DNA from 3 places in the Crystallibacter crystallopoietes genome. Region 3 is predicted to be linked to each of the others. Evidence: predicted binding sites of a transcription regulator. Region 3 holds the regulator's gene; each other region holds the start of a gene.
The links. The regulator Rex, encoded in region 3, represses fermentation and respiration genes when NADH is low (regulators of the CRP and FNR family bind a similar motif). The targets are predictions, from matches to a motif close to CTTGTGAANNNNTTCACAAG.
Positions count from the first base shown of each region.

Region 1: the regulator Rex is predicted to act here: its motif matches at 4,078-4,097, upstream of AC20117_RS19820 (glyceraldehyde-3-phosphate dehydrogenase).
Region 2: the regulator Rex is predicted to act here: its motif matches at 4,100-4,119, upstream of benA (benzoate 1,2-dioxygenase large subunit).

Region 1 is NZ_CP018863.1:4,308,325-4,318,390, reverse strand. Features, by position in the region: gene AC20117_RS19840 (accessory Sec system protein Asp2) at 1-1,716, opposite strand, end outside; gene AC20117_RS19835 (YaaA family protein) at 1,721-2,494, opposite strand; RNA gene rnpB (RNase P RNA component class A) at 2,565-2,952, shown strand; gene AC20117_RS19825 (acyltransferase family protein) at 3,020-4,057, shown strand; gene AC20117_RS19820 (glyceraldehyde-3-phosphate dehydrogenase) at 4,352-5,764, shown strand; gene AC20117_RS19815 (hypothetical protein) at 5,887-6,096, shown strand; gene AC20117_RS19810 (glycosyltransferase family 2 protein) at 6,227-6,898, shown strand; gene AC20117_RS23420 (hypothetical protein) at 6,808-7,569, shown strand; gene def (peptide deformylase) at 7,597-8,169, opposite strand; tRNA gene AC20117_RS19795 (tRNA-His) at 8,537-8,609, opposite strand; gene orn (oligoribonuclease) at 8,784-9,356, opposite strand; gene mptB (polyprenol phosphomannose-dependent alpha 1,6 mannosyltransferase MptB) at 9,637-10,066, shown strand, end outside.
Region 2 is NZ_CP018863.1:1,037,538-1,047,603, forward strand. Features, by position in the region: gene AC20117_RS04945 (ABC transporter substrate-binding protein) at 1-603, opposite strand, end outside; gene AC20117_RS04950 (flavin reductase family protein) at 854-1,459, shown strand; gene AC20117_RS04955 (PLD nuclease N-terminal domain-containing protein) at 1,456-1,677, opposite strand; gene AC20117_RS04960 (antibiotic biosynthesis monooxygenase family protein) at 1,756-2,094, shown strand; gene AC20117_RS04965 (NUDIX hydrolase) at 2,115-2,828, opposite strand; gene catA (catechol 1,2-dioxygenase) at 2,986-3,834, opposite strand; gene benA (benzoate 1,2-dioxygenase large subunit) at 4,156-5,571, shown strand; gene benB (benzoate 1,2-dioxygenase small subunit) at 5,596-6,129, shown strand; gene benC (benzoate 1,2-dioxygenase electron transfer component BenC) at 6,158-7,192, shown strand; gene AC20117_RS04990 (1,6-dihydroxycyclohexa-2,4-diene-1-carboxylate dehydrogenase) at 7,189-8,013, shown strand; gene AC20117_RS04995 (helix-turn-helix transcriptional regulator) at 8,067-10,066, shown strand, end outside.
Region 3 is NZ_CP018863.1:522,018-532,083, reverse strand. Features, by position in the region: gene gdhA (NADP-specific glutamate dehydrogenase) at 1-258, shown strand, start outside; gene AC20117_RS02555 (alpha-hydroxy acid oxidase) at 352-1,590, opposite strand; gene AC20117_RS02550 (N-acetylglucosamine kinase) at 1,812-2,738, shown strand; gene AC20117_RS02545 (3-deoxy-7-phosphoheptulonate synthase) at 2,961-4,073, shown strand; gene AC20117_RS02540 (helix-turn-helix domain-containing protein) at 4,221-4,433, shown strand; gene AC20117_RS02535 (30S ribosomal protein bS22) at 4,611-4,709, shown strand; gene AC20117_RS02530 (HAD family hydrolase) at 4,823-5,641, opposite strand; gene AC20117_RS02525 (glutaredoxin family protein) at 5,751-6,014, shown strand; gene AC20117_RS02520 (redox-sensing transcriptional repressor Rex) at 6,090-6,803, shown strand; gene AC20117_RS02515 (ABC transporter permease family protein) at 6,810-7,589, opposite strand; gene AC20117_RS02510 (YceI family protein) at 7,780-8,325, opposite strand; gene AC20117_RS02505 (histidine phosphatase family protein) at 8,448-9,110, shown strand; gene AC20117_RS02500 (TlpA family protein disulfide reductase) at 9,165-9,779, shown strand; gene AC20117_RS02495 (cytochrome c biogenesis CcdA family protein) at 9,878-10,066, shown strand, end outside.

The DNA.
Region 1 (10,066 bases), 980 kb from region 3:
GACGAGCCTCCGTCCCGCTGCAAGCGCGGGGACGGGCAGGCGACCCGAAGGGTCGTGGCGTTCTACCGTAACGGTCCGGCCGCCCTCTGACGTGGCCCGGATGCGGAGCGTGGCCAGAGCGTGGCTGGTGACGATTACTCCGGCAGAGCTAAGGGAAACGGTCACCCGGTAGTCTCCAGCGGGCAGCTGCGAAGTATCTATGCCGGCAAATTTGTTGGTGGCGAAATAAGCATGCGTATAGTCGCTCAATCCGTCGCCGAAGGGATCGGTGGGAACTTTGACGCGTCCTGTGCCGAGGCTGAACGAATAGGTCCTGACGCCGTCCGAAAGCAGCAGGTAGTAGAGGCCTGAACCCCAGTCAGGCATTTCCACGCCCCGAACGGCAAATGGGCCTTCGACGTGCAGGAGGTTTCCACTCACCCACGTCCGGTTCAAGGCAATGTCAGCTTGGGCCGCCGTCGTGCCCGCAAACGGTCTCTTGTCCATCCTGCTGCCGGTGCTATCGGAACGCAGGCGGACCAGGTGCGGGCCACAGTTCACCTCGGCCTCCAGCAGGTCGGCTGCAGTACAGGGGACCCTGACCTCGCCGTCTTCGGAGTCCATTTCCAGCTCAAGGTCGTAGAGCCCTTCCGGCAGCCTGCTGACGTCGATTCCTGCATCCCGAGGGGTGCGGAATTGTGCATACCGGTAGTCGGCGAACGCATCGTCGAAATATTTGAAGTAGAGACTGCGGTTGCTGGTCCGTTCCAGATCGTAGGCAAACGAGCCGGCAGCACCGGCGAGCACGAGTCGGGCTGGCGCAGCGGAAATGTGGCCGACGTCGTGCCCTTTGGGGAAGGCGACGCCGACCGGAAACAGTCGTTCAGGTCCCGTGCGGCAGGACACCAGATTGGCTACCACTTCACCCGCAGCCTGTTGATCAGCCAGCTTTTCAGCGGCGAGCTGAGGAGCCAACCGCTGACCGTTGCGTACCACGCCGAAATGCGGCGGAACGTTCTCAGCCAGGGCATACAACGTGGACAGGATCAGCGGCAGGTTGTACCGCGTGACGTCCGAATGCTCGTTGACCAGGTCCGAATGGGTTTCGATGTAGTTGAAGTTGGCGTACTCCGAGAACAACGGAAGGCCCGGAACAATCTGTTCAGCATGGAACTGGTCTTCCAGCGCACTGAACACGTAGATGTTTCTGTTCTTGTCGGTATCCGCCGCTATCGCCGTTGGGAGGAGCCCGTCGAGAACCTGCTGCTCCTCGGTCGAGCCCTCCTGGGTCAGATGATCAAAAATCACGGGCCGATGCCGTCGTGCATGGGAACCGACAAAAAGCTGCGGAGCGCTGGCGAGGATATTCTTGAAGCCGTATTTGATGCCAAGGTAGAGAGCCGCGAAGCCGCCCTTCGAAAAGCCCGCCAGCGTGCACTGGTCCTTTGTCAGTCCCAGCCGGTCCAGCTCCGCCTCGATGAGTTTGACGACGGCCACTTCGATGGAGAAGTCCATGCCATGGCAGAGGTAGTAGGCGAACTGGCCGTGGAATTTGTCTTTGATCCATAGCCAGTGCGACTGGCTGTTCCGGGAAGCCCGGCCATCAAACTCGTACGAGTCAATGGGGCGTATTCCCGCAAACATCACGATCAAATGCCTGCGGTCCAGCTTCGCCTTGCGCCGCTTGTACAGAACGGTAGTGTTGCCGTGCCTGAATTCCAGTTCTTGTACGGTCAACCTGCTACCCCGCCGAATCCGGCAGGATGATGTTCAGCGCGTGCGGCTTGCGCGCGGTGCCGGCCACCAGCTCCGCCTGCCACTTCTCCTGCGCGGCCGTGAGCAGGCTCGCCGGGGTCTGAGGCGCCTTGCCCCGGCGGGTGAGCAGATGGCGGGCGAGCTCGCCGCGGGTGTGCTTGGCAAAGTGCGAGACAACGGTCCGCTTGCCATTGCGCTCCTGGAAAACGTTGACCACTACCGTCCTGTCCGCAGCCGGCGACCACGCCGCGGCATAGCTGCTGGAGCGGCAATCCACCAGCAGGTGCCCGTCCGCATGCGCGTCCAGCGCCGCAGGCAGCTGCTTCTTCCAGTAGCTGGCGAGCTTCCCTGTTTCGGGCAGGCCCACCGACATGGAGAGCCGGTATGCAGGGATGAAGTCCTGGAAGGCAATGGCTCCCCACAAGGCAGAGACAATAACGACGGCGGCATCAGCCTTGCGCTTTTGTGGCGCGGTCATGGTGCCATAGCCCAGGGCGTCGTAAAGGACGCCGGAATACACGGTATGGGCGGCGGCCGACGGCTCGTCGTGCAGGCGCGTGTTGCGTTCCACCTCGGCGGCCAGCGACGCGCCGACTCCGAGGCTGGCCAGGGCATCCGGCCGCGAACTGACGTGGGCCAGGGCGTTCAGTACTTGTTTGCGGGCTGGATTCAGCTCCGGAAAATGCAGTTCCGAGAGCTCAAACGGATGACCCTTGGCAGCGGCGGTTTTACCTTCGGAGGGAGGAAGCAGAATCAGCACCCTACGAGCTTACAGATTCCGCCAATGCGGGGCGGTCAGTGGTGCCGCGGCCTGTATCCTTGAAACTGGATGGGTTGGCTGGGCGATCGCGTTGGCAGGTGCAAACCTGCTGCCGAGGAAAGTCCGGGCTCCGCAGAGCAGAGTGGTGGGTAACGCCCACTCGGGGTAACCCGCAGGCCAGTGCCACAGAAAACAAACCGCCAGGACCGCCCATGGGCGGGATCTGGTAAGGGTGAAAAGGTGGTGTAAGAGACCACCAGTGTCCCGGGTGACCGGGAGAGCTAGGTAAACCCCACTCGGAGCAAGGCCATACAGGGTACGTTTGAGGGCTGCTCGCCCGAGTGCCCGGGTAGGCCGCTTGAGGGCATCGGCAACGGTGCCCCTAGATGGATGATTGCCACCCGGCGGCGGGTAACTGCCGCCGGCGACAGAACCCGGCTTAGAGGCCAACCCATCCCACATTCGGCCTATTGCGGGATTGGGGCCAGTGAGACCCAATCCGCCACAGATTGCTAATATTTCCGAATGCCCAGCATCAGTAGCCCGCGCGATCATCGCATTGACACGGCCAAAGGCGTCCTGATCTGCCTTGTCGTACTAGGTCATTTTCTTGAGGCAGGCGGCTCGTGGGGAGCCGACACGATGCGGCTACCACTGACGGCAATCTATATGTTTCACATGCCGGCGTTTGTGTTTCTCGCAGGAGTTACAGCGAAGACAACGCATCTCGGACGACGGCTTGGAACGTTCGCCGTGATCCTCGTGACATTTCAAACGCTCTATTTTGTTGTTGCAGAATTGCTTCAACTCGACCGCAACTTTTCAGTTGCCATTCCATTTTGGATCCTCTGGTTCTTGCTGGCGATGTTCTGGTGGCTCCTGCTGCTGCCGGTGGTCCGGACGTTTCCTAAAACGTCTGTGGCATCGTCAGTCCTAGTGAGCGCGTTCATCGGAATGATTGATGCCGTCGGCTATCCGCTGTCACTTTCCCGGACGTTGATATTTCTGCCGTTCTTCGTCTTGGGAGCGACTTATGGGAAGGAGATATTAGCTGCAGTATCAGCGCTTGCCGCCGTCTGGAAGTCAGCAGCGGTAATCCTAGCTGTAGCCATTTGGCTATTTTTGTTTCAGGGCAATTTAAGCCAAAAATGGCTCTATGGAAGTTTCGGCTTCGACGACCTCGGCGTTGCTAATGGCCAAGGAATAGTTGTACGTGGCGGCCTACTTCTTGCTGCCATCTTTGTCACCATGACGTTCATTTCGCTGATGCCAAAACGAGATGGAATTATCGCCAGGACCGGACGGCATAGTCTGGCAGTTTTCGCTTTGCATGGATTAGTTGTTCTGGCACTCACTCCCGTAATGCGTTGGTTGCTCCACGAAGCTGGAAGCATCGTCGCCCTCGCAGCTTGCACCATATTGACCGCTGTTACGGTGCTGGTTCTTGCGCTTCCAACGTTTGATTTAGCTATTCGCCGGTTCTCATCAACGATCGTGGAGGCGTATACGGGGCTGTGTCAAGAGCGTGATTCGGCCTCTGCCCGCCAGCCTCCTGTTCGCTAGATCCTGCCGACTCTCGATCGCTTGTGAGTGACTTCACACGGAACTGGAACCAGCGGCCCTCGGGAGTCCCTAGAATAGATATGGGCATAGTCCTCAATGCAGCTGCCGGCTACGGCGGTTGTGTGCTCTGCACGAAGTAGACGGATCTTCGTTGCAGGCGTCGCCGTGGATTGCGCGGCGAGTTCCAACCGGTCTCGAGGGAGAGTCCGGCTGATGTAGGAAGGTAATTCTGTGAACCAGAAGTCAGAAGCGGCCCTGGATACGTGGATCAATCGTGAGGCGCTTGCCGAAACGATGATTCCGCTGATCGGGCGCCTGTACCGCGAGAACAACGTGGTCACATCCATCCACGGACGAAGCCTGATCAACCAGTCCGTAGTGGGCATCCTCAAGGCCCATCGGTTTGCCCGGCAGATCGATGACGTTGAACTGCCGCTGGAAGAAACTTTCCCGGTGCTTCAGGCCCTGACCGAGCTGGACCTCGGTGCCGGCTCCGTCGATCTGGCCCGCCTGCTGGCGAAGTTCAAGACCGAAGCCGCCGGCAGCGAACTGAAGGACTTCCTGCGGGAAGAGCTGGCCGAGATCGTCGGTAAGCGTGGAGCGGACGCTCGCGTCAGCACCGACGTCGTTCTTTACGGTTTCGGCCGCATCGGCCGTCTTCTGGCCCGGATCATGATCGGCCACTCGGGCGGCGGCCACGGCCTGCGCCTTCGCGCCATCGTGGTCCGCAAGGGATCCGAAAATGACCTCGTCAAGCGCGCCAGCCTGCTGCGCCGCGACTCCGTCCACGGCCCGTTCGAGGGGACGATCTCCGTGGACGAGGAGCAGAACACCATCCTCGCCAACGGCACGCTGATCAACGTGATCTACTCCAACGATCCGTCCACGGTTGACTACACCGCGTACGGCATCAACGACGCCATTGTTGTGGACAACACCGGGCGCTGGCGCGATGAAGAAGGCCTGTCGCAGCACCTGAAGAGCAAGGGTGTCTCCCGCGTTGTCCTGACTGCGCCGGGCAAGGGCGGCCTGAAGAACATCGTGCACGGTGTGAACCACAAGGACATCACCTCCGATGACAAGATTGTCACGGCCGCGTCCTGCACCACCAATGCCATCACGCCGGTGCTGAAGGCCATCAACGACAAGTACGGCGTGGTCCACGGCCATGTGGAGACCGTCCACTCGTTCACGAACGACCAGAACCTGATCGACAACTTCCACAAGGGGGAGCGCCGCGGCCGTGCCGCTTCGCTGAACATGGTGATCACCGAGACCGGTGCCGCCAAGGCAGTTGCCAAGGCTCTGCCCGAGCTCGAAGGCAAGCTGACGGGCAACGCTATCCGCGTACCTACCCCGAACGTCTCGATGGCCATCCTGAACCTGAACCTGGAAAAGGACGCCACCAAGGAAGAGCTGAACACCTACCTGCGCGGTATGTCGCTGGATTCCGAACTGCACAAGCAGATCGACTACATCGACTCGCCCGAAGTTGTCTCGAGCGACTTCGTAGGCTCGCGCCGCGCCGGCATTGTCGACGGTCTCGCAACCATCGCCAACGGCAAGAACGCCGTCCTCTACGTTTGGTACGACAACGAATTCGGCTACAGCTGCCAGGTCATCCGAGTCTTGGAGGAAATGGCCGGGGTGCACCCGATGCTGTTCCCGGTTGTTGCTAAGGAACCCGTGGTTGAGGCAATCGGCTGATCTGACCGAACCTTGTTACATCGAGAGGCTGGCGGCGTTTTATACGCTGCCGGCCTTTCGGCATTTGCGGCACGTGCGTAACGGTATGGCTTTTACCGTGGCGCCGTTCCTAGAATGGGCCCATGACTGAAAAGACAGAGTTGTCGAGATGGGAGCAGGCACAGGCCAACTACAAGGAGGCCCAGCGCTTGCTCAAGGAGGCACAGTCGGCGTTTGCGCGCGGAGATGTCCAACAGAAGCGCGTTGACGAGCTGACTCGGTTGAAGGACATCGCCGAGGAAGACTATCTGCGGTGCGAGAAGGAGCATAGGTCAGGATTGACGGATTCCTGATTTGAGGCTTCACGATAAATTCCGTGCCGCTAAGCGTAGACTCAAACGGGCCGTAGCCAAAAAGCAAGGTCCGCGCGTTCCGGCGGGGGACAGCGGTCCTAGCGCCAGTGCCGCGACGGCGAAGGTGGCCGTGGTGATACCGGTCTATAACACAATGCCGTATCTGGCTGACTTGCTCGACTCCCTGGCAGCGCAGGACCTGGATCCAGCATTGTTCGAGATCGTCGCTGTCGATGACGGCTCCACGGACATAAGCGGCGAAGTGCTTGATGCCTACGCTGCTGCCCACTCCAACGTCCGTGTGATCCATCAAAAGAACAGCGGCTGGCCAGGTAAACCACGCAATGTCGGTATCGCGGCAAGCCAGGCTCCCTATATCTTCTTTTGCGACGCCGATGACCTGCTGGGGCCCGAAGCCTTGCGCCGCATGGTGGATTATGCCTTGGCTAATGACGTGGATCTTTTGGTGCCGCGCATGGTGGGCCTCGGCGGCAGAGGTGTGCAAGCGGCTTTATTCCGGGAGACATACCTGGACGTTGACCTAAGGAAAATTCTTGGGACGCTCTCGCCCCAGAAGATGTTCCGGCGGAGCATGCTGGATCAGCACGACATCAGATTTCCCGAAGGGAAGGTCAGGCTCGAAGACTGGGCAGATGTTGGCGCGATGCTATCTGGTCTCGGAGCGGACCTCCCTGCTCGCGGACTACGACTATTACTACCTCAGGACGAGGGACGACGGCGCAAAACATCAGTTCGCAACGGACCAGTCCGGAGAGTTGCACACGCTCCGTTAGCGAGATAACGAGGATCCTCACCGCAGGTGACTCCGATGCAGAGCGGGCTAGCCTCTTGGTGCTGGACCTCTACCGGCGTAAGTGCCTGAGGTTCTATGCGCCGGACCGCTTTCGCAAGATCAACCGCCGACAGGCGCGCCGCTGGATGTCCGAACATGCAAAGTTCGCGCAGCGCTATATTTCCCCGGCGCTGGAAGAACAGCTGTCCTTCCCCCATCGGCAAAGGGCTGCGCTTGTACGCGCCGATGACCTGTACGGGCTGCGAAGACTGGCTGCTGCCGAACCTTTGGTCCAAGCGAAGGCTAGGGCTGTAAGCGTGTCAGGGGAATCGGGTCGGATGAGCATGGAAGTGGTGCTGGAGCCAGCCGGAGAACTTGACCGCTTGGAACTTGTGGTCCGTGGCCGCGGATCAAATAACTGCAGCACCCAACGGTTCGATCCACTTCTGGCTGAGCCGGGCAAGTACACCGCCATACTGGATGGTGCGTCCTTGGCGGGTTTCGGCCCCGTGATCGTGGACTTTTACGCTCGGGCAACGAAAGACGGATTCACTGGTTCGGAACATCGGGTTGCCGTGGACAAAAGCCTGCCGCTGACGTCCCCGACGGGAGATTTCCGCACCTATGCCACGGTCAACGGCAAGCTGAGCGTTGACATGCGGACCAAGCAACCAAGCTAGCGGCAAGGGGCTATAAAGCCAGTTGGGTCAGTGGCCGAACGGATCCGGATCCACACCCGGCATCCAGGTCAGACCTTCTTTTGCCCAGCCCTCGTTCTTGATGTGCTTGCGTGCGCGCCGGCCCCAGCGATCATTGAGCCGATCGATGTACAGCTTGCCGTCAAGATGGTCGTATTCGTGCTGCATGACTCGGGCGAACCACCCGGTGGCTTCGAAGTCAACTGGCTGTCCGTCGACGTCGAAGCCCTGGACCCTGGCCCATTCCGCACGCTTGAGCGGGTAGCTCAGTCCCGGCACGGACAGGCAGCCTTCGACCTCCTCCTCGGGGTCCGGGTCAGCGCCGGATATCTTCGAGAGAGTCAGCGAAGGATTGATCACCACGCCGCGCGGCGGTACACCGTCGTCGTTGGTGAACTCGTAGGTGAATAGGCGCAGGCCGACACCGATCTGCGGCGCTGCCAGTCCCACCCCGTGGGCCGCATCCATCGTCTCGTACATATCCTCGACGAGCGTGCGGAGGTCGTCGTCGAACTCGGTAACGACGGCGGCGCGGCGGTGCAGGACAGGTTCACCGGTGATGGTGACTGGACGGACGGGCATGCTTCTCCTCAGTGCGAAAGCTCGAAATGCTAGTTGGCGATCCCGGCCGACGACTCCGCGCATGACCGAACTGGTACCGCCGAAGATCGTGAGCAGGCGTGCGGCCACGTAGTCCCGGGCGACAGGATATTGCAGTGCGGCGCAACTTCGGGGGAATTGAACTCAACGGCTAGTTCGCGAAACATCTCAAGATCTTCTTCATAGAGACCGCGCTCCATAACCGTCTTCTCCTCAAGCTGTTGTGCGGCGCGGCGTCGTGTCCGCGGACTGCCGGGCTTGACCGGCTGAACATGAAGAAAGCCGCCTGGATTATCTCCAAGGCGGCTTTCTTGCGAAGCTACCGGTGTAAGCCACCAGCCTCATTCGGGGTGAGTAACGGGGATTGAACCCGCGACCTCCTGGACCACAACCAGGCGCTCTGCCAGCTGAGCTATACCCACCATATGCCTCTTTGTTCCTCCCGGCAGATCCCACTCTAGCGGTTCCTACCGGTCTTCAACCACAAAAGGCAACGCAGATAAGTCTACATGCTTTCCGGGGTGCTTTTGACCGTCTTCGGCCATTTTGGCCCGATTCGACCAGAATGTGGTGCAGCTAACATTCCCGGAGCGGGGTCAGAGCACTGCCGATTGGGTGACCTCGGCAGCAATCTTCTTGGCGGTGGCCGAGTCGGGACCGGGGGAGGGGACGAAGACTGCCTGGCGGTAGTAGCGCAACTCGTTGATCGAGTCCTTGATGTCTCCGAGGGCTCGGTGGCCGCCGCTCTTGGCCGGGGACTGGAAGTAAGCGCGTGTGAACCACCGGCGTGACAGTTCCTTGATCGTAGAGACGTCGATGATCCGGTAGTGGAGGAAGTCGATGACCTTCGGCATGTCCCTGGCCAGGAAATTGCGGTCCGTTCCCACCGAGTTCCCGGCCAGCTGTGCCTTGCGGGGCTCGGGAACCCACGCGGTGATGTACTCCATGACGATCTCTTCCGCCTCAGCCATGGTCATGCCATGCGGCAGTTCATCAAGCAGCTTGGAAGTGGTGTGCATTTCCCGGACAAAGTCATTCATCTGGGTAAGGGACTCATCGGAGGGCTTGATGACCACGTCCACACCGTCCCCGAGCACGTTCAGCTCCGAGTCGGTGACCAGCACTGCCACCTCGATGAGCGCATCTGCCTCGAGGTCCAGCCCGGTCATTTCGCAATCGATCCAGACAATATGTTCATTAGAGATAGGCACCGCTCAAATGTACCGCGTCGGCAGCGGCACATGTCCGGACAGAACAAAGCCAGCACTGCGGACCCTCCAACGAAACGTCCGGTCCGCGGTGCTAAAATCCACAACAAGTACCCCGGAGAGCCAGCCGGGCTGCCCTCATTCGCCTGACCGTTCTGAGGCGTGCATTCTCCACGACATCCGTGGCCAAGCCAAAGGCTGCGAACGACGTACACACCCAGATTGATTGGACCGCATTTAGATGACCGCCAACATGCCCGTGACTGATCCCTCCACGCCTGCCGGAGGCGAAGAGGGCCCGGGGCGTTCGGCGAAGAGCATTATCGAGGGGACCGTTGGTTCGTTCATGATGTTTTTCGGCTCGCTGGGCGTGGGCTGGCTGGCATCAGTATCGGACCTGCGCCGGTGGCCGCTGCTGATCTGGCTGCGGATTGAACCGGAAGGCGTCGTCGTCTCGGTTGTCCTCCTCGCCCTGGGCGGCATGCTGATGATCCGCTCCTGGCTGCGGCTGGGACAGCAGTTCACCGTCTGGGGGGCCGAAGCGCGCAAGGCCACTTATACGGCGATAGCTGCCTGGGGCGCCCCGCTGGCGCTGAGCATTCCACTCTTCAGCCGGGATGTCTACGCCTACATCGCGCAGGGCAAAGTCATGGTCAACAACCTCAATCCGT
Region 2 (10,066 bases), 520 kb from region 3:
GGCGATGGCGTCGACGTTGCCCTGCTCAAGGGCGGCGCGCATATCCGGGAACGGCATCTCCACGTAGTCCACGCTGGAAGGATCGCCGCCGGCCTCTTCGACTGCGGCGCTGATAGTGGAGTCAGAGATGTTGTTCAGCGTATTGACCGCGATCTTCTTGCCCTCAAGGTCCGTGATCTCCTTGATGCCGCTGTCCGGTTTGACCATCACGGCGGCGAAGTCCTCGTTTTCGTCGCCGGTGGTGGACGAGCCGCTTGCGACCATCTGCATGGGCAGCCCCTTGGACCGGGCGATGATCAGGGAGGTGACATTGCTGAAGCCGAAGTCCATCTGTCCGCTGGTGATCGCCGGGACAATCGCCGCCCCGCCCTGCGCCTGGGTCAGCTCAAGGTCGAGTCCGGCCTCCTCGAAGAACCCTTCCTTTTCGCCGAGGTAGATCGGGGCGACGTCGACAATGGGGATGACGCCAACGTTTACCGGAGTCAGCTCTCCGCCGGCACCGGGCGATCCGCCGCCGCCTTCCTCACCGGAGGGGCTGCCGCCGCCGCAGGCGGTCAGGGCCAGCACGGCTGTCAGGGCAAAGGCTGCACGAAGTTTCTTCACTTGCTTCTCCAAATCCCGGGTTCCCAACAAAGCAAGGCACAGCCAAACACTTCAATGTGTGCCCCGCATCACAATATCTATGGCCATAGTGCTGGTCAACGGCGCGCGGCGCATCTTGTCCGCATCGTGACGAACCGCCGCGGGCGAAAACCCCTACTCGTCGTCGAACGTAGGAAACCGTGGGTGCAGACAGCACTGGCCAGCCGCGGACCACTACGCCGGATGTGCGCAGCTATGGTCTGATGAAACCATGCGAGTGGATTTCTCCCCTGATGACCTCGGCCCCCGGGACTTCTACAAGTTCCTGACCTCCGTGGTCATCCCGCGCCCCATCGCCTGGGTTTCAACGCTCAGTGCCGACGGTATCCCCAATCTTGCCCCGCACTCCTTCTTCACGGTCGCCTCCACCGATCCGCCGATTGTCCAGTTCACCCCGACGGCACGCAAGGATTCGCTGAACAATGTGGAGGCCACCGGCGAATTCGTGGTCAACTTCGCCTCGGAGGACCTGTTCGCTGAGATCAACGGCACGGGGACCAATTTTCCGGCGGACATCAGCGAGTTCGACGCCGTGGGGCTGGCGATGGAGCCGAGCCGCACCGTGCGTCCGGCGAGGGTTGCGGAATCGCCGGCAGCGCTGGAATGCAAGCTGCACCGGATCATCCCGGTGGGCAATTCGTGGCTGGTCCTCGGGGAGGTGAGCTTCGCCGTCGTGAATCAGGAGATGATGGACGGCAAGCATCCGGAGGCACGCAGGTTGAAGCCGCTGGCCCGGCTGGGGCTCAACGAATGGAGCAGGTTGGGACAAATCGTCACGATCGATCGGATCCCCTACCGCGACTGGCCGAAAAGCTAAGCCTTCCTGCGGCCGAAAAGGAAGTAGGCAATGGGGCCCAGGAAATTGACGAAGGTACCAGCGACCCAGGCTGCCTTTGGCCCGTTCACTTCCGCGGCCGAGCGGCGCTTCAGGTCCTTCAGCGCCACGGCCTGCAGTCCCAGCTGGATGCCGATCATCAGCGCGCCCTTGGCCTTCTGGCCGTTGTTGAGTTCCTTCCACGTTTTCTTCCGTGCCATAGTGCGCTCCTGCCATAAAAGGCCGTCATATAGGGCTGGACCCAGTCTATGGTCAGGGGTGCCGAGCATAATAGGCCCATGAGCATCGTGAAAATCAACGCCATCACCGTACCCGCCGACTCCGGAGACGAGCTGGCCAAACGCTTCGCGGCCCGCGCCGGCGCCGTGGACAACCAGGACGGCTTCGAGGGTTTCGAACTGCTGCAGCCCACCGACGAGCGCAACACCTGGCTGGTCATTACCCGCTGGCGGGACGAGGAGTCCTTCGAGGCGTGGAAGAGCTCGAAGGCTTTCGGCCACGGCCACTCGCAGGAAGGCGGCGAGGGCGCGCCGGCGCAGAAGCCCGTGGGCATGTCCGCGGAGCTGTGGAGCTACAAGGTATCCGGCGGCAGCGCGGGCAACACCGCCAACGCCTGATTTTTGCCGAAGCGGGCCGGCTAGCTCCGCTCGTAGATCCAGTTCAAGCCGTTCATTGTCAGCCGGTGTCTGCCGGTGGCCTGTGCCGCGAGAGCGTTCTGTTCATACTCCGCGTCGCCGGCCCAGACAATCACCTGGCTGCCTCCGCTGGCGGCGAGGCGGCGGCTCTGGAAGGTCTCCGGTTTACCCGAAGCCGCCCGCTCCATGGCCGCGGCCACGGTCGAGTCCTGTAGCAGTAGGTGCAGTGTCACCCAGGTCGGCGTAACCAGCTGCATGGTTGCTTCCTGATGGCGGCGCAGGGCTTCGGCGGGGGTCAGCCACGCGTAGTCCATCAGCTCGCCCTCGTTCAGCTTTATCTCCTGCTCCGGGGCGGGCGCGAGGAAGAACCAGGTTTTGAGCCGCTTCGTCGCCTCGGTCGGCGGGATCCAGCAGGACACGTGGACCAGGCTCTCCGGCGGAACCAGCACGCCCGTCTCTTCCTGCGTTTCCCGCACCCCGGCACGGCGGGCGGCTGCCAACTCGTGCGCCTCGTCCCCGAACCCGTCCGCGGCGCCGTCGTTATTGGCATCCGCTGAAGCGGCGGCGTAATCCTCCTGATCCACCCGGCCGCCCGGGAAAACCCAGGCGCCGGCGAAGGAACCGGTGTGCCGCGGCCGCTCGAGCAACAGCACTTCCGGTCCGGCCAGGGAATCGCGCAGCAGCACCACCGTCGCCGCAGACCCCACTAAAGTCATTGCCGGCCCCTTCCTCTGCCACCACTGCGGCGGCGCTGTCCCTATCAGCATTGACCGTATCGCAGAGAAGACCATTCCGCGGCCGGACTACTTAAATGCAGCGGCACCGTGAACGGATCCATCTCCGCTCACGGTGCCGCAAAGACCGGCGCCGGTTTTACTTGGCCGGGTCCAGCACGAAGTTGTAGGTGACTTCGCGGCCGGTGCCGTCCGCCTTGTCCTGCGGATCCAGGACCAGTTCAGGCTTCACGGCCGAGGCGATGTCATCCGAGAGGTGCTCGTCGCCCACGAAGTACAGCTGGGCGGTGATGAGCTGGTGGTCGGCAGCGTGCACCTTGACGTGGATGTGCGCGGGACGCCAGGCGTGCCAGCCGGCGGCGGCGATCAGCTTGCCGCAGGCACCGTCCGTCGGGATCTGGTACGGGGCCGGCTGCATGGTGTTGATCTGGTAGAAACCGTCGGCATCGGCAACCACGGTGCCGCGCAGGTTCCACTCGGGCAGGCCCGGTGCGAACTGGGAGTAGAAGCCCTTGTCATCAGCGTGCCAGATCTCGACAATGCCGCCGGCCAGCGGTTCGCCGTCGACGTTGGTGATGCGGCCCTGGAACAGCAGCGGCGTGCCGGGCTCGTCGTCGCGCATCGGCAGCGTGGCCGGGGTCTGCTGTTTCGGGGAATCCGGAACGTAGTACGGGCCCTCGATGGTGCCCTTGCTGCCCTCGCGGTCTTCGCTGGCCACCTCTTCGACGGAGTGCTCTACCCACACATCGAGGAACAGCGGCCATTCGCCGTCCTCGCCGACCTGGATCAGCCACGCCTTCAGCGCGTTGTACTCGTCGTAGGTGACCTTTTCTTCCAGAATCGTGTCATTGATCGCCCCGATCACGCGGGACGCCAGCAGGTTGACGCGCTCCTTGCTGGTGTCAGCGGCGAACTTCTTGTTCTCGCGGAAGCGTTCGGTGGCGTTGGCGCCCGAGGCGGCGGCGGTGGCCTGGATTTCCTGTGTCATGTCGTTTCCTTCTTTTCCCTTGGCGGTACCGCTGCCGGTTGCGGCCCTGTTTCCCCAAGCCGCGTCCCGCATTGCTGATAGGTGAGCAGCGATACAGAAAAACGTGTTCCTGTAACCCTAACCACATTATTTAGGACGCACAAATACGAAAAACAGCAGTATTGAGATGTAGATCGTTTCAATCCCACCCTAGGTCAACCCTAGGGGCGTCCCTAGTGTGAGGTGTACCTCCGACTGGAAGAGTAGTCGCTAAATGCCAAGACCCCGTGTGACAGCGACCACAAGGTTGCGTGGCCACGGACATACATGAAGGAGACGAAGATGACCCAGGCACTGAGCGATGTCAGCGCTACGCTGGACGATGCCGTCGTCGAGGATCACGAGAACGGGATCCACCGGGCCAAACGCAAGATCTTCACCGATGAGGAGATCTTCGAACTCGAGATGAAGCACATTTTCGAGGGCAACTGGGTGTACCTGGCGCATGAGAGCCAGATCCCGAACGTCGGCGATTACTTCACCACCTACATCGGCCGGACCCCGGTGGTCATTTCCCGGTCCAAGGACGGCGAGCTCAACTGCCTGGTCAACGCCTGCAGTCACCGCGGTGCGATGCTGTGCCGGCGCAAGACGGATAACCGGAACAACTTCACCTGCCCGTTCCACGGCTGGACGTTCAACAACAAGGGCAAGCTGCTCAAGGTCAAGGACTCCCGCGACGCCGGCTACCCGGAGCAGTTCAACAAGGACGGCTCGCACGACCTGACCAAGGTCGCCCGCTTCGAGTCCTACCGCGGCTTCCTCTTCGGCTCACTGAAGGAAGACGTCAAGCCGCTCGAAGAGCACCTCGGCGACTCCACCAAGATCATGGACATGTTGATCGACCAGTCGCCGGAGGGCCTGGAAGTGCTCCGCGGGGCCTCCACCTACACCTATGACGGGAACTGGAAGGTCCAGGCCGAGAACGGTGCCGACGGTTACCACGTCTCCGCGACCCACTGGAACTACGCCGCCACCACCTCGCGGCGCGGGACCGGCGAATCGGCCAACGAGACCAAGGCGATGGACGCGGGCACCTGGGGCAAGCAGGGCGGCGGCTACTACTCCTTCGAGCACGGCCACCTGCTGCTGTGGATGTGGTGGGGCAACCCCGAAGACCGCCCGCTGTACGAGCGCCGGCAGGAACTGGCCGACGAGCACGGCGTGGACAAGGCAGAGTTCATGGTCGGCGCCTCGCGCAACCTCTGCCTCTACCCGAACGTCTACATCATGGACCAGTTCTCCTCGCAGATCCGCCACTTCCGGCCCATCTCGGTGGATCAGACCGAGGTCACCATCTACTGCATCGCGCCTAAGGGCGAGTCCGACGCGGCCCGGGCAAACCGGATCCGGCAGTACGAGGACTTCTTCAACGCCTCCGGCATGGCCACCCCGGATGACCTGGAAGAGTTCCGCTCCTGCCAGAAGACCTACCTGGCCGAAACCGCTCCCTGGAACGATATGAGCCGCGGCGTGACCCACCAGCTCAACGGCCCTGACGAGCAGGCCAAGAAGATCGGCCTGAACCCGCTCTCCAGCGGCGCGAAGACCGAAGACGAAGGCCTCTACCCCGTCCAGCACAGCTACTGGGCCGAGACCATGCGCACCGCCGTCGCCGCCGAGGAACGCGAGGCCGCTGAGCGCGCCGCGAACCCCGCCGCCGGGCAGGCCGGCACGTCAACCGGCTGCGGACACTAGAGCGAGAGCGGAAGGAATACCATCATGAGCACCGAAACAACCACCATTCCCCTGGGCGCCGAGGAACAGGCGGTCCAACTCGAACAGATCCGCCAGTTCCTGTACCGGGAAGCCCGCTTCCTGGATGACCGCGAGTTCGAGAAGTGGCTCGACTGCTACCACCCCGACGCCGAGTTCTGGATGCCTGCCTGGGCCGACGACGACGAGCTCACCGAGGACCCGCAGCGCGAGATCTCGCTGATCTACTACTCCAACCGCGGCGGCTTGGAGGACCGGGTCTTCCGGATCCGCACCGACCGATCCAGCGCCACCAGCCTGCCCGAACCGCGCACCGGCCACAACATCACCAACGTTGAAATCGTCGAACAGCTGGGCGATGTCATCGACATCCGCTTCAACTGGTTCACCCTGTACTACCGCTACAACAACGTGGACACCTACTTCGGCACCTCCTTCTACACGCTCGACTGCAGCGGCAGCCAGCCCGTCATCACGAAGAAGAAGGTCGTGCTGAAGAACGACTACATCCACCACGTCGTGGACATCTACCACATCTGATCTGAAGCATCCGGAAAGGAACACCCCCATGACCTACAAGGTTGCACTGAGCTTCGAAGACGGCGTCACCCGCTTCATCAACTGCGGTCCCAACGAGACCGTCGCGGACGCCTCGTACAAGGCCCGCATCAACATTCCGCTGGACTGCCGCGACGGCGCCTGCGGTACCTGCAAGTCCCTCTGCGAGTCCGGTACGTATGACGGCGGCGACTACATTGACGAGGCGCTCACCGACGACGAGGCGGACGCCGGCTACGCGCTGCCGTGCCAGATGACGCCGAAGAGCGACCTGGTGCTGCAGATCCCCACCACCTCGGACATGGCCAAGACCGGTGCCAGCACGCACACCGGCACGGTCACGGACATCAAGCGCTACTCGCCGACCACCATCGGCTTCAGCATGTCCGTCGGCGACCGGGCCGCGCTGGCCTACCTGCCTGGCCAGTACGTCAACATCCAGGTGCCCGGCCGCGGCGTCGAGCGTTCCTACTCCTTCAGCAACGGCCCGGACGTGGAAGAGATCTCCTTCCTCGTCAAGATCACCGACGGCGGCGCCATGTCCACCTACCTGAGCGACGAGGCCAAGGTCGGAGACACCCTGGAGTTCACCGGCCCCATGGGCAGCTTCTTCCTCCGCGAGCCCAAGCGCCCAGCCCTGCTGCTCGGCGGCGGCACCGGACTGGCCCCGCTGCTGGCCATGCTCGAAACCATGACGACGACGGCGCCCGGCCAGCCGGTACACCTCATCCTCGGCGTGACCACGGATGCGGATCTGGTGGAGCTGGACAAGCTGCGCCACTACGCCGAGACAATCGAGGGCTTCACCTGGGACTACTGCGTGGCGGATCCGGACAGCGAGGCCCCGAACAAGGGCTACGTGACCGCGCTGATCGAGCCGACGCATGTCAATGACGGCGACGTCGATGTTTACCTCTGCGGTCCGCCTCCCATGGTCGAGGCAGTGCGCGGCTACCTGAAGTCCGAGGGCATCACCCCGGCGAACTTCTACTCGGAGAAGTTTGCGCTGGCAGTCGCAGCGGATCTGGTCGGAGCCTCGGCATGACCGGTGCCCCGGAGGCAACGCCCGCCGGTTCGCCCAAGGTGTTTCCGGGCCGGTTCGAGGGCAAGATCGCCGTCGTTACCGGCGCCGCGCAAGGCATCGGGCTGGCCGTGGCCCGCCGGATCAGTGCGGAAGGCGCCGCCGTCGTGCTGGTGGACCGTGCCGAACTGGTCCATGAGGTGGCAGCGGAGCTCCGCGCCACCGGCGCCAAGGCCAGCAGCGTGACGGCCGATCTGGAGCAGTTCGACGGCGCGGAGTCGGCGGTGGCCGAAGCCGTCGCCGCCTTCGGCCGGATCGATGTGCTGATCAACAACGTCGGCGGCACCATCTGGGCCAAGCCGTACGAGCATTACGCCGCCGAGGAGATCCAGAAAGAAATCCAACGCTCCCTGTTCCCCACCTTGTGGACCTGCCGCGCGGCTCTGCCGCAGCTGATCGAACAGGGCGCCGGCGTGATCGTCAACGTTTCCTCGGTGGCCACCCGCGGTGTGAACCGGGCGCCGTACGCGGCGGCGAAGGGGGGCGTCAATGCCCTGACCCAGTCGCTGGCTCTGGAAGCTGCCCAGCACGGCGTCCGCGTGGTCGCCACGGCCCCGGGCGGCACCGAGGCCCCGGCCCGCAAGGTCAAGCGCGGACCCGAACCGGAGCAGGAACAGGAAAAAATCTGGTACCAGCAGATCGTCGATCAGACGGTGGACTCTTCGCTGCTCAAGCGCTACGGGACCTTGGACGAGCAGGCCGCGGCCATCGTCTTCCTGGCCTCGGACGAAGCGTCCTACATTACGGGCACCATCCTGCCCGTGGCCGGCGGCGATCTGGGCTGATCGGTGCCCTCGGCGCCATCGGGCTAAGCTCGGGCGGGCTAAGCTCGTAGGCGATGGTTTACCGGAATTACGACAGCCTCTTTGTCGGGCGTTTGCAGGAGCTCTCCGTTCTCGGGGAGCTCCTGCAGGACGTTAAACAGGGTAGGTCCAGGACCGCGGTCCTGTTCGGGCCCGGCGGCATCGGCAAGAGCGCGGTGCTGGAAAAATTCCTGGCCGGCCATCCGGAACTGCGGGTCCTGCGCTCCGGCGGACTCCCGTGGGTCGAGTCCGCGCCCCGGTCCGGCCTGTCCCGCCTGGCACTGGGCAGCGATCCGGCGGACCTGCTCGACCTGCTCCGGGAAGACGGGCCGGTCGCCGTCGTTCTTGAAGATATCCAGTGGGTCGACGCCGATTCCGTTCATGAGCTGCTCCAGCTGGCGGAAGACCCGGCCTCGGGTCCGCTGCTGGTCCTGCTGACCCTCGACAGCACGGCCGCGATCGACCGTGCCACTGCGCGCCACCTGTCCGGCCACCGGATCACCCGGCTGCTGCTTGAGCCGCTGTCCCCCGGCGAAATCCGCGAGCTGCACGAACACCTCACCGGCCGGGAGCTGTCCGGGCCTGCCGCGCAGCAGATCCGCCGCCACACCGGCGGCCTGCCCGGCTATGTCTGCGAGCTGTTGCCGGAGCTGCCCGCCCGTGCCGCCGGGGACGGTCTCAGCCGGCTGCCGGCCTCGACGGCCGTCGCAGCCCAGGTGGCGCACCAGCTCGCCGAGGTTCCCGCCGCGGTCCGGGCACTGATCGAGGCGACGGCGATCATCGGCCAGTCCGGCGACCTATTCGACATCGCCGCAATCGCAGGGGTTTCCGATCCCCTGGCCGTCATGGACGCCGCCGTGGCGACAGGCTTGTTGCGGACCGAGTTCTCCGACAATGCGCACCTGCTCGATTTCCGGCTGCCGCTCTTCCGGGCCGCGGTCTATGACCAGCTGTCCGGACTGCGGCGAGCCGAACTGCACCGCCAGGCGGCCGAGGTCCTGCCTGACGAGGCCCTGCATCTGTGGCATCTTGCGCGGTCCGCTCCGGCCGCCGACGACAAGCTGGCGGACAAACTGGATGAATTCGCTTCCACCCAGGCCTCCACCGGGGCATGGGCGGCTGCCGCCGACGCGCTCCTGGAGGCCAGCAGGCTCAGCACCCAGGCGCGCAATAGGCAGGGCAGGCTGGTGCGGGCGGCCGATGCGCTGGTCGGTGCCGGACGCCTGGTCCGGGCCATCCGCCTGCTTCCGGCGCTTGAGAGCATGCCCGCTACGGCCGAGCGCGACGGTGTGCTGGGCTACCTCGCCATCTGCCGGGGCCGGGAGGCCGAGGCGCAGTTCCATCTGGACAATGCTTGGAAGCGCCGGCCGCCCGAGGACCGTGCGATCGGCGCCCAAATCGCCCAGCGCCAGGTCATTCATGCCTTGGCACGATGGCGGGGCGCCGACATTATCGAGTGGGCCACCCGTGCCGTCGACTTGGCGGCCCCCGGCAGCCCAACCGCCATCGAGACGGAGGCGATCATCGGTCTGGGGCTGGCGGCCTCGGGCCAGCCCGACGCCGCCCAACGGCACTATGAGCATGTGCTCGCCGATGCCCCTCCAGGTGCCCACAGCCAGCGGGTCCTGCTGGGCAGCGGCTGGGCCCGGCTCGCCCTGGACGATCCGGAAACCGCCCGCATGCAGCTGGAGGCCGCTGTCCCCACGGAGTACCGTTCCGGCTCGCTGCGCATCTCGCTGTGGGCCAGCGCCTGGCTGGCGCGCACGCACTTCACGCTGGGTGACTGGGACGCCGCCCTCGCCACGGTCGGCGCGGCCACGGCGAAACTGGAGCGGGCACAGCTGGATCTGTTGCGGCCGCTGCTCCATTGGACCGGTGCCCAGATCCATGCCCTGCGCGGCAACCCGGACCAGGCCAGGGAGCATCTCCGGCTCGGGTCCGCCTCGGCGGAAAACTACGAAAGCATGCTGAGCCCGGCACTGCTGGCGCAGGCCCAGCTGCTGGAAGCCGGAACGGATTACCAGGGGGTTGTCCG
Region 3 (10,066 bases):
ATTCTGTTCGGCCCGGGCAAGGCAGCCAACGCCGGCGGTGTGGCTACCTCGGCCCTTGAGATGCAGCAGAACGCCAGCCGCGATGCCTGGAGCTTCGAGCACACGGAGGAGCGCCTCGCCGACATCATGGTGGGCATCCACGAAAGCTGTGCCGCGACGGCCGACGAATACGGCATGCCGGGCAACTACGTCGCCGGTGCCAACATCAGCGGCTTCCGCCGCGTAGCGGACGCCATGCTGGCCCTGGGCGTCATCTAGGGGAATTTACAGCGAACGACGGCGGGACTCACCAAATGTGAGCCCCGCCGTCGTTGTTTGATGCAGTGCTTGAAGCAGGAACAGCCGCGGTCGTCAGAGACCGGCCGGCAATTTCACATGATCCGGGTTCAGGTCTTCGACCTTGTTGACGCCGAGCAGGCGCATGGTGCGGGCCATTTCGCCGGAGAGGATCTCCAGGGCGCGGTCCACTCCCATTCGCCCGCCGGCCATCAGCCCGTACAGGTAGGCCCGGCCGATCAGGGTGAAGTCGGCTCCCAGCGCGATCGCGGCCACGATATCGCCGCCGCTCATGATGCCGGTGTCCAGCATGATGGACGTCTTGCCTTTCAGTTCCCGCGCCACCTGGCTGAGCAGATGCAGGGGGATGGGCGCGCGGTCCAGCTGGCGTCCGCCGTGGTTCGAGAGCACGATTCCGTCCGCGCCGTAGTCCACGACCTTCCGGGTATCTTCCAGCGTCTGCAGCCCCTTGACCACCAGCTTGCCCTTCCACGTGTCGCGCAGCCAGGCCAGGTCGTCGAAGCTCAAGGTGGGGTCGAACATGGAGTCGATCAGTTCGGAGACGGTTCCCGAGTAGCGCGAGAGCGAGGCGAAGGACAGCGGCTCATGCGTCAGGAAATTGAACCACCAGGCGGGTCGGTAGGAAGCGTCCAGAACGGTCTTTGCGGTCAGCGCCGGCGGGATCGTCATGCCGTTGCGGACGTCGCGCAGCCGGGCCCCGCCCACGGGAGTGTCCACCGTGACCATCAACGTATCCATGCCCGCCTTGGCTGCACGGTCGATCAGCGCCAGGGACTTCTCGCGGTCGGTCCAGAGGTAGAGCTGGAACCAGTTGCGGCCATGCGGCGCGGCAGCGGCGACATCCTCGATGGAAGCGGTGCCCATCGTGGAGAGCGTGTAGGGGATGCCCGCCGCGGCCGCGGCCCGGGAGCCGGCGTACTCGCCCTCGGACTGCATCATCCGGGTAAAACCGGTGGGCGCAATGCCGACAGGAAGCGCCGACCGCTGGCCCAGCACCTCGGTGCTCAAGTCCACGTTCTGGACGTTGCGCAGAATGCCGGGCCGGAACTCCAGGTCCAGGAATGCCTCGCGCGCCCGGTTCAGGGTGATCTCGGCTTCCGCGGCCCCGTCGGTGTAGTCGAAGGGCGCGGTGGGCGTGCGCCGCTTGGCCATCGCACGCAGGTCCCAGATGGTGTTGGCGCGCTGCAACCGGGCGGCGCTGCCAAAGGTAGGCCGCTTGAACTGCATCAGCGGGGCGAGATCTGCAACTTTGGGGATCCGGCGTTTGAGGGCCGGGGGCAATTCTTCATGCATGGCTTAGCTCCCTCGTGGGTGGAAACCTATGTGGTCCAACCACAGCCTAATGCATGTGGTAGGACCACGGCAAGGGCCAATGTGGGAACTGCGGGTGCTGGCAGCGGTGTGCTATGGCCGTGCAGAGGAGGCCGCCGGGATCAGCTGCCGGCACATCGAAGGCTATTATGCCGAGGCCGGCATGGACCCGGGTTCTCCCGGCGGCAGTATGCTCTAACGCTATGGCGCACATTCTGATCGGACTGGACATCGGCGGCACCAAGACCCATGCCATCCGCCTGGAGGACGGCACCATCACTGCCGAAGCCGTGGCGGGCAGTGCCAACGTGCAGAACGTTTCCCGTGAAGCGGCGTCCACCGCGCTGGCCGAAGTTTTCTCTGCCCTGGGCGGCGATGCGGACAGGGTGATCGCCGGGGCCGGCGGGATTGATACAGCGAACGACGCCGGTGCCCTGGCCGCGCTCATCTCGCCTTTTGCGCCGCATGCGGAAATCCGTGCCGTCCACGATTCACGCCTGGTGCTCGCCGCCGGACGGGCCCGCCGCGGCATCGCGGTCATCGCCGGCACCGGATCGGCGGTCTGGGGCACCGACGGCACCGGGAATGAGGCCCGGGCAGGGGGCTGGGGCTATCTGCTGGGGGACGAGGGCAGCGGCTACTGGCTGGGCCGGGAACTGGTCCGGCACGCACTGCGACGCCGCGACCAAGGCCTGGGGCCCGATGCGCTGACACGTGCACTTCTGGCCGACTGCTCGCTGGCGGATCCGGTGGAGCTGATCGCACACTTCCACGGTCCCACCGGCCGTCGCTACTGGGCGCAGCGTTCGCGGCTGATTGTCGAGGCTGCTGCCACGGATCCGGTGGCCGCGGAGCTGCTGGCTGTCGCCGCGAATGATCTGGCGCGGCTCATCCTCCAGGTTGCCGGCCGGTTGGATATTTCGGGGCCAGTGATCCTCGGCGGCGGACTGGGGGCGAACGTGCCGCAACTGGCGGCACGCATTGCCGCCGCTCTTGCCCCGCATGGCATCGACGACGTGCGCCAGCTGGACCGGGAACCGGTCTACGGTGTGGACCTGCTCGACGATCCGGCCGGACGCGCGAGCCGCGCGGTTTCGGACGCGCCAACTCCGGATTCCCGCAAGTCATAATCGTCACAATTGCCGCAGGGCGGAAACCGTGGCTTATGCTCGTGGACATGACAACCCGTTGGTATGCGTATTTTCCGTTGGCTCTGGAGGGGCCTAACGTGACTGCCTAACGGCGTGCGCAACCGACACCTTCAGAGCCAACAGGGCAGAGATCATTCTCTGCCCTTCGCCATTTCCACGGCGGGTTCTGACTGGTTCCCGCCACCATAGGACGGGAAAACCATGAATCCGGTACTCAACGCAGACAAGATCCAGACCAGCAATCTGCGGGTCACCTCCTTCAGCGCACTGCAGACGCCGCAGGAGATCATCGAGGAGCTGCCGGCGACTACCGAGCAGTCCGCCGTCGTTGATCGCGGCCGCGCCGAGATCCGTGCGGTCATGGACGGCGTCGATAACCGGCTGCTGGTGATCGTCGGCCCCTGCTCCATCCACGATCCGGAAGCAGGGCTCGACTACGCCCGGCGCCTGGCCGCGGTGGCCCAGCAGCACAGCTCCGAGCTGCTCATCGTCCTGCGCGCGTACTTCGAAAAGCCACGCACCACGGTGGGCTGGAAGGGCCTGATCAACGACCCACGCCTCGACGGCTCCCATGACGTTGCCGCCGGGCTGCGGACGGCGCGCCGGTTCCTGCTCGACGTAGCCGACCTCGGGCTCCCTGTTGCCACCGAGTTCCTCGAGCCGATCAGCCCGCAGTACATGGCGGACCTGGTCAGCTGGGGAGCGATCGGTGCGCGCACCACGGAAAGCCAGATCCACCGCCAGCTCGCCTCGGGACTGTCCATGCCGATCGGTTTCAAGAACGGGACCGACGGCGGTCTGCAGGTGGCGCTCGATGCCTGCACCGCAGCCTCGGCTGCCCAGACCTTCCTGGGCATCGACGAAGCCGGCCGCGCCGCCATGGTCTCGACGGCGGGGAACGCCGATACGCACCTGATTCTGCGCGGCGGCAATGCCGGACCAAATTACGACGCCGCCAATGTTGTCCGTGCCGCGGAGCTGCTGGCGGAAGCAGGGCTTAACCCGCGGCTGATCGTGGACGCCAGCCACGCCAACAGCGGCAAGAGCCACCACCGGCAGGCAGAAGTGGCGCTGGACGTGGCGGCCCAACTGGAGGGGGCCGGACACAGCGCCTCCGCCATTGCCGGGATCATGCTGGAAAGCTTCCTGGTGGCAGGCGCGCAGAAACTAGATATCGCTGACCAGGCCGCCGACGACGCCGGACTGGTTTACGGGCAGAGTGTGACGGATGCGTGCATGGACTGGGACATGACGGTTTCCACGCTCGCCCAGCTGGCCTTGAGCAGTGTTCAGCGCGCCCGAGTGTCCCGCTGAAAAAGCCAGCGGGATCATGTAACGCTTAATCAACAGGGCAACTTTCACTTTGGTCACTTGGCCCTCTAGAGTGTCTAGCTAGACGGCAATTACTCGCAGGGCAAGGCGGCATGCCGTTCGGCCCAACCGGAGTAAAGGATTTTGGAAATGGCTGAGGAGAAGAATTTCTCGAACGTCCGCTTCTTGACAGTGTCGGAAGTGGCCGAGGTGATGCGTGTTTCCAAGATGACCGTTTACCGGTTAATTCACTCCGGAGAGATGCCTGCTGTGCGTTTCGGCCGCTCCTATAGGGTGCCGGAATCGGCCGTGGAGCAGTATCTTCGCGGTGCCGTTGTGGAGGGCCAGACGGATACCGCTTAGGCGGTTTTGGATCTGGGCAACGGACCGGGCGCCAACGGCCGGTAAATTGTCGCCTGATTTAGGCGGTACCCTGTTAAGGAACGTTTTACGTCATCGTAAGAATCCGCCGGCCACTGCTGTTCTCAAGGGCAAACTGTGGCAGTCGGATGTTAATCGAAGTGAATTTGTGAGGAACTCGTGGGTTCAGTTATTAAGAAGCGCCGCAAGCGTATGGCCAAGAAGAAGCACCGTAAACTGCTTCGCAAGACACGCCACCAGCGTCGCAATAAGAAGTAGAGCTTTCGCTTTACAGCATGCTTCTCGGTCCGCCAGGCAACTGGCGGGCCGTTTGCGTTAAACCCTGCGGGACTCGGACCTGCACTGTGGCGGGGAGACCGCAACGGGCTTGTTCAGCCGCGTGGACCGCGGAACTTGTGCACCCCGCGCCAGAGCCCGTACACGGCGCCGGCGCCGGTGGCAGCTTTGAGCCCCAGGGTTGCAGCCTTGCGGCCGCTGCGGAAGTCGTAGATCGGCCAGTTGCGGTCCCGGGCATGGCGGCGCAGCCTCGCGTCCGGATTGATAGCCACCGGATTGCCCACCAGCGACAGCAGGGGAACATCGTTGTAGGAGTCGCTGTAGGCCCAGCAGTTCTCCAACTCCAGACCCTCCAGCTTGGCGAGTTCGGCGACGGCGTAGGCCTTGGCCGGCCCATGCAGGATTTCACCGACCAGCGCCCCCGTGTAGGCGCCGTCGGCAATTTCCGCCACAGTACCCAAAGCCCCGTCCAGGCCCAACCGGTCCGCGATGACTTCCGCGACCGTCAGGGGAGTGGCGGTCACCAGCCACACTTTACGCCTGGCACGCAGATGCTGATCCGCCAGGGCACGGGTGCCGGGCCAGATCTTGGACGCGATGATCTCGTCATAGACTTCCTCGCCCAGGGCCTTCACATCCGTCACCATCAGCCCCGCACCGAGCGCCATGGCGGTATCGCGGACAGACTGGATGTCTTTGAGGTTTTCCCCGCGCCACAGGAACTTTCCCTGCTTGATGGCGAACCCGGCAACGTCCCGCATCCGGAAGGCACCGCGCTGGTACATCTTGCGCCCCACATGGAACAGGCTTGCCCCGCGCATCAAAGTATTGTCGACGTCGAAAAACGCGGCCCCGGTTTCTGCGCCGGCGGGATCAGGCTTTCGGTGGGCAGGACCTGTGGCGGCTGAGGGCATGTCTCGAGTCTAACGAGCCGAAGGCATCGATGCCGAGCCGCCCTGCGGGTGGAGGGCGGGGCGCTGTCCGGTTATTGACTCCTGACCCGGTGGGGCTACGTTGTTAGCTATGACAGATTCAGCTGCTCCCCGCCCTAGCCATGAACTGGTGCTGCTCACCAAGCCGGACTGCCATCTTTGTGAAGCGGCCCGGGAAACTGTCTCGGCAGTTGCCGATGACCTCGGGCTGGAGTGGCAGGAGAAGTCCATTCTGGAGGATCCGGAGCTGGAGCGGCGGTTCGCCGAGGAGATTCCGGTGGTCATGATCGACGGTGTACAGCGCGATTTCTGGCGCATCGATCCGGAGCGGCTGCGGCGCCTGTTGACGTCCTGATCCAGCAGAGCCAATTGGTTGCCATTTTGCCCACCGCCTAAAGTGGGACTACAGCTAGCAATGGAGAGCCACATCGTGACCACGCAGGATCTTCCCAGTACCGCCGGGAATCCCGAAAGTTCGGGCCGCACTATTCCGCCGGCATCTGTTGCGCGGCTGACGATCTACCTGCGCGCCCTGAACTCCCTGCTTGCCGAGGGCGTGGAGCGTGCCTCGTCGGAGGAACTCGCCGAAGCCGCCGGGGTGAAATCGCCAATGCTCCGCAAAGATCTGTCCTACCTCGGCTCCTACGGCACGCGCGGCGTCGGCTATGACGTGCAGCTGCTGACACGGACCATTTCCGCCCGGCTGGGGTTGACCCAGGAATGGCGCGTTGCCATCATCGGTGCCGGTAACCTCGGCCGGGCACTGGCAGGCTATTCGGGGTTCACCACGCGTGGCTTCGAAGTTGCGGCCATCTTCGATGCTGACCCGTCGATCATCGGAACCGAGATCGGTGGCCTGAAAATCCACAACACGGCCGATTTGGAAACCGTGCTGCACCGGACCGGCGCGAACATGGTGGTGCTGGCGGTTCCGGGCCGCGTGGCACAGGATCTCTGCGACAAGCTCGTCGCTGCCGGGATCACCAGCATCCTGAGTTTCGCCCCCGTTGTGCTGCAGGTGCCGCCGCATGTGCAGGTGCGGAAGGTCGACATGGCCACCGAACTGCAGATCCTGGCCTACCACGCACAACGGGCGCAGGAATCGGAGTTGGACTCCGAAACCCGCGCCCGTAAAGCACAGTAGGGAATGTCAGCGGCCGTAAATGCCGAACTTCCGGGCAGCCACTGCCTTGAAGAAGCTGTTCGAGTTCGGCATGAACAGCAGCACGATGGCGGCGATGCCCAGCAAGACCACCAGCGTTTGAAGCCCGAACGGTATCAGGAAGAACAGCGAAAGCGCGGCGAAGACAGTTCCCGTGATCCGGGCCCAGTTCTTGCCGGCCTTCACGCCGAAGGCCACCATCAGGTAAAGGCCAATGCCGATGAGTGCAGCGATGACGACGCTGATGCCAGCGAATCCGGCTGTCATATCCATGAGTTCCTGCTGGCTGATTTCACCCTCGGACTGCGCGAGCATGTCCCGCAGCGCAGGGTCACGGAACGCCGCTTCCAACTCCGATTCGAGATTAGTCAGGATCAATATCGTGTTGATTGCGGTCAGCACGGCTGCCGCGATGATCAGCCAGAAGGCGATCATGACTTCTTTAGGAGCCTCGGGCTTCCCTGTACCACCTTGGGGCTGGCTGCTCGGGTAGCTGTACTGGCCGGGCTGTGCATTTTGGTACCCGTATGGCGACGGGGTGTTCTGGCCATAGGGCTGTTGTCCGTACGGCTGGTTCTGGCCGTAGGGCGAATTCTGGCCGTAGGGGGAGCTCTGGCCATAAGGAGGGTTCTGCCCGTACTGCGGTGTGTTCTGGCCGTAGGGCGAGTTCTGTCCGTAGCGGGGTGCGACGTCGCCGTTCTGGCCGGACTGTCCCGGTTGCTGGTCCGGTTTCTCGGACGGATTTGGATTGTTTTCGGGAGTGGACATGGTCGCATCCTTCTTCTGTCGATCGACACTGCAGATAGCCGCCGGTACCGCGTTGACAAGGCAGGACAGGACAGCTCCTACTGCAACCCTACAGCGCAGACATACCGGCAGGGACTAGCTCTGAAGGATGATTTTGCCCGGCCGGAACAGCTGTCGCAGCCGGGCAAATCCATGCATCGGATCGGGTAGCTCAGGCCTGCTTGACCAGTGCCGCATCCAGATGGATCTTCACTTTGTCGCTGACCAACACCCCGCCGGCCTCCAGTGCCGCGTTCCAAGTCAGGCCGAACTCCTTGCGGCTGATTTCGGTTTCGCCGGTGAACCCGGCCCTGGTCGCCCCGAACGGATCGACAGCCACGCCGGTGAACTCCACCTCGACTTCCACCGGTTTAGTCACGCCGCGGATCGTCAGGTCGCCGGTGACCGTGTAGTCCTCGCCGTCGCCTTCGACTCCTGTGGCGACGAAAGTCATTTCGGGGTACTGCTCGACGTCGAAGAAGTCAGGTCCCTTGACATGGGCATCGCGGTTGGCATCCCCGGACTCGAAGCTGGCTGTATTGACCGTGGCGTGGAGAGTGGACTCCGCGAGCGACTCGCCAACACGTGCCTCGGCCGTTGCATCGGTGAAACGGCCGCGGACCTTGCTGATCCCGGCGTGGCGGACGGTGAAGCCGATTTCACTGTGCGTCAGGTCGAGATTCCAGACGCCTTGAGCCAGACCTTGGGGCAACGTCATAACGATCTCCTTACGTGGGAAAAACGATTTCATCAGGCTGAGCAGCAGATCTTCACTCAGTGCCCATTCTTGCCACCCCCTCGGCTTTGGGCAATCCCCTTGGCTTTGAGAGAATTAAGACCATGCCCCTATCCACTGTGCATTTACTCCGCCACGGCGAGGTCCATAATCCGGACCGCGTCCTCTATGGCCGGCTGCCTAATTTCCGTCTGTCCGAGCTGGGACGTGAGATGGCCCAGCGGGCGGCGGACTACTTTGCCCAGCGAGCCGAGGACGGTGCCAAGATCAGCTATCTGGTGGCCTCGCCGCTTACCCGCGCACAGGAAACGGCCCAGCCAACTGCCGCTGCGTTGGGCCTGGAGATTGTGACCGACGAGCGGATTATCGAAGCGGAGAACCATTTTGAGGGCCTCTCCGACGTCAAGCGGCACCTGCGGGATCCGCGGCACTGGAGGTACCTGCGCAATCCGATGTTGCCGTCCTGGGGCGAGCCCTACTCCGGACAGGTCGCCCGGGTCATGGAAGCGGTCGAGGATGCCCGGCGCGCCGCCGTCGAACGCGGCGGAGAAGGTGCCGAAGCAGTGCTGGTGAGCCACCAGTTGCCCATCTGGGTGACGCGGCTGGCAGCGGAACAACGCAGGCTGTGGCATGACCCCCGCCGTCGGCAATGCACTTTGACCTCGGTAACCAGTCTGAAGTTCGACGGCGAACGCCTCGTCGGGGTCGAATATTGCGAGCCCAGCGCCGACCTTTTGCCCGGTGCGGCGAATATCCCGGGAGCGTAATAGAATTACTACGCGTTGTAGAAGTGGGATACTTCCCAGCCCACGAAGAAAAGTGTGATTGTGACTGCCCAAACCCCCCAGCCGTTCAACCGCCGTTCCCTGCTCAAGCTTGGTGCGGGACTCGTCTTTGCCCTGCCCCTGGCCGCCTGCACAGTGGAGGACTCCCTGGCCCAGCAGGCCAATGCCGGCGATAACAAAAACTACATCGCCGGGGACGGCTCGGTGACCGAATACGACGCCGCCACCCGCGGCGAACCGGTCCAGCTCTCCGGAAAGCTTTTCGACGGAACCACCGTGGAGGCCGCCGATTTCGCCGGACAGGTCACCGTGCTGAACTTCTGGTACGCCGCCTGCGCACCGTGCCGGCTGGAAGCCCCGGACCTGCAGGCCTTGAGCGAGGAGTTCGCCGACGAGGCGCAGTTCTACGGCGTGAACATCCGCGACGAACGGGCAACGGCCGAAGCCTTTGAACGCAATTTCGGCGTGACCTATCCCAGTTTTCAAGACAAGGACGGCGGCATCCTGCTGGCAATGACCAACTACGTCCCGCCGCAGGCCGTCCCCACCACGCTCGTGCTCGACAAGAAAGGCCGGGTAGCGGCCCGCATCCTCGGCGTCGCTGACAAGGGCACGCTGAAAGCGCTGATCAGAGACACAGCGGCCGCCTGACCGTGGAACTTACTGCGGCCTACGTCCCCCTGAGCATCGGCAGCGCCTTCGGCGATACCGTCCTGAACGGCTCCGTCCTGCTGGCCATCCCCGTGGCCATGCTGGCGGGGCTGGTGTCTTTCCTGTCCCCCTGCGTCCTGCCCCTCGTCCCGGGCTACCTCGGATACGTCACCGGATTGACCGGCGTGGACCTGGAGCGCCAGCGGCGCGGCCGGATGCTTGCCGGCATCGGCCTGTTTGTGCTGGGCTTCTCCATTGTCTTTGTCGCCATCGGGGCGGTGTTCGGG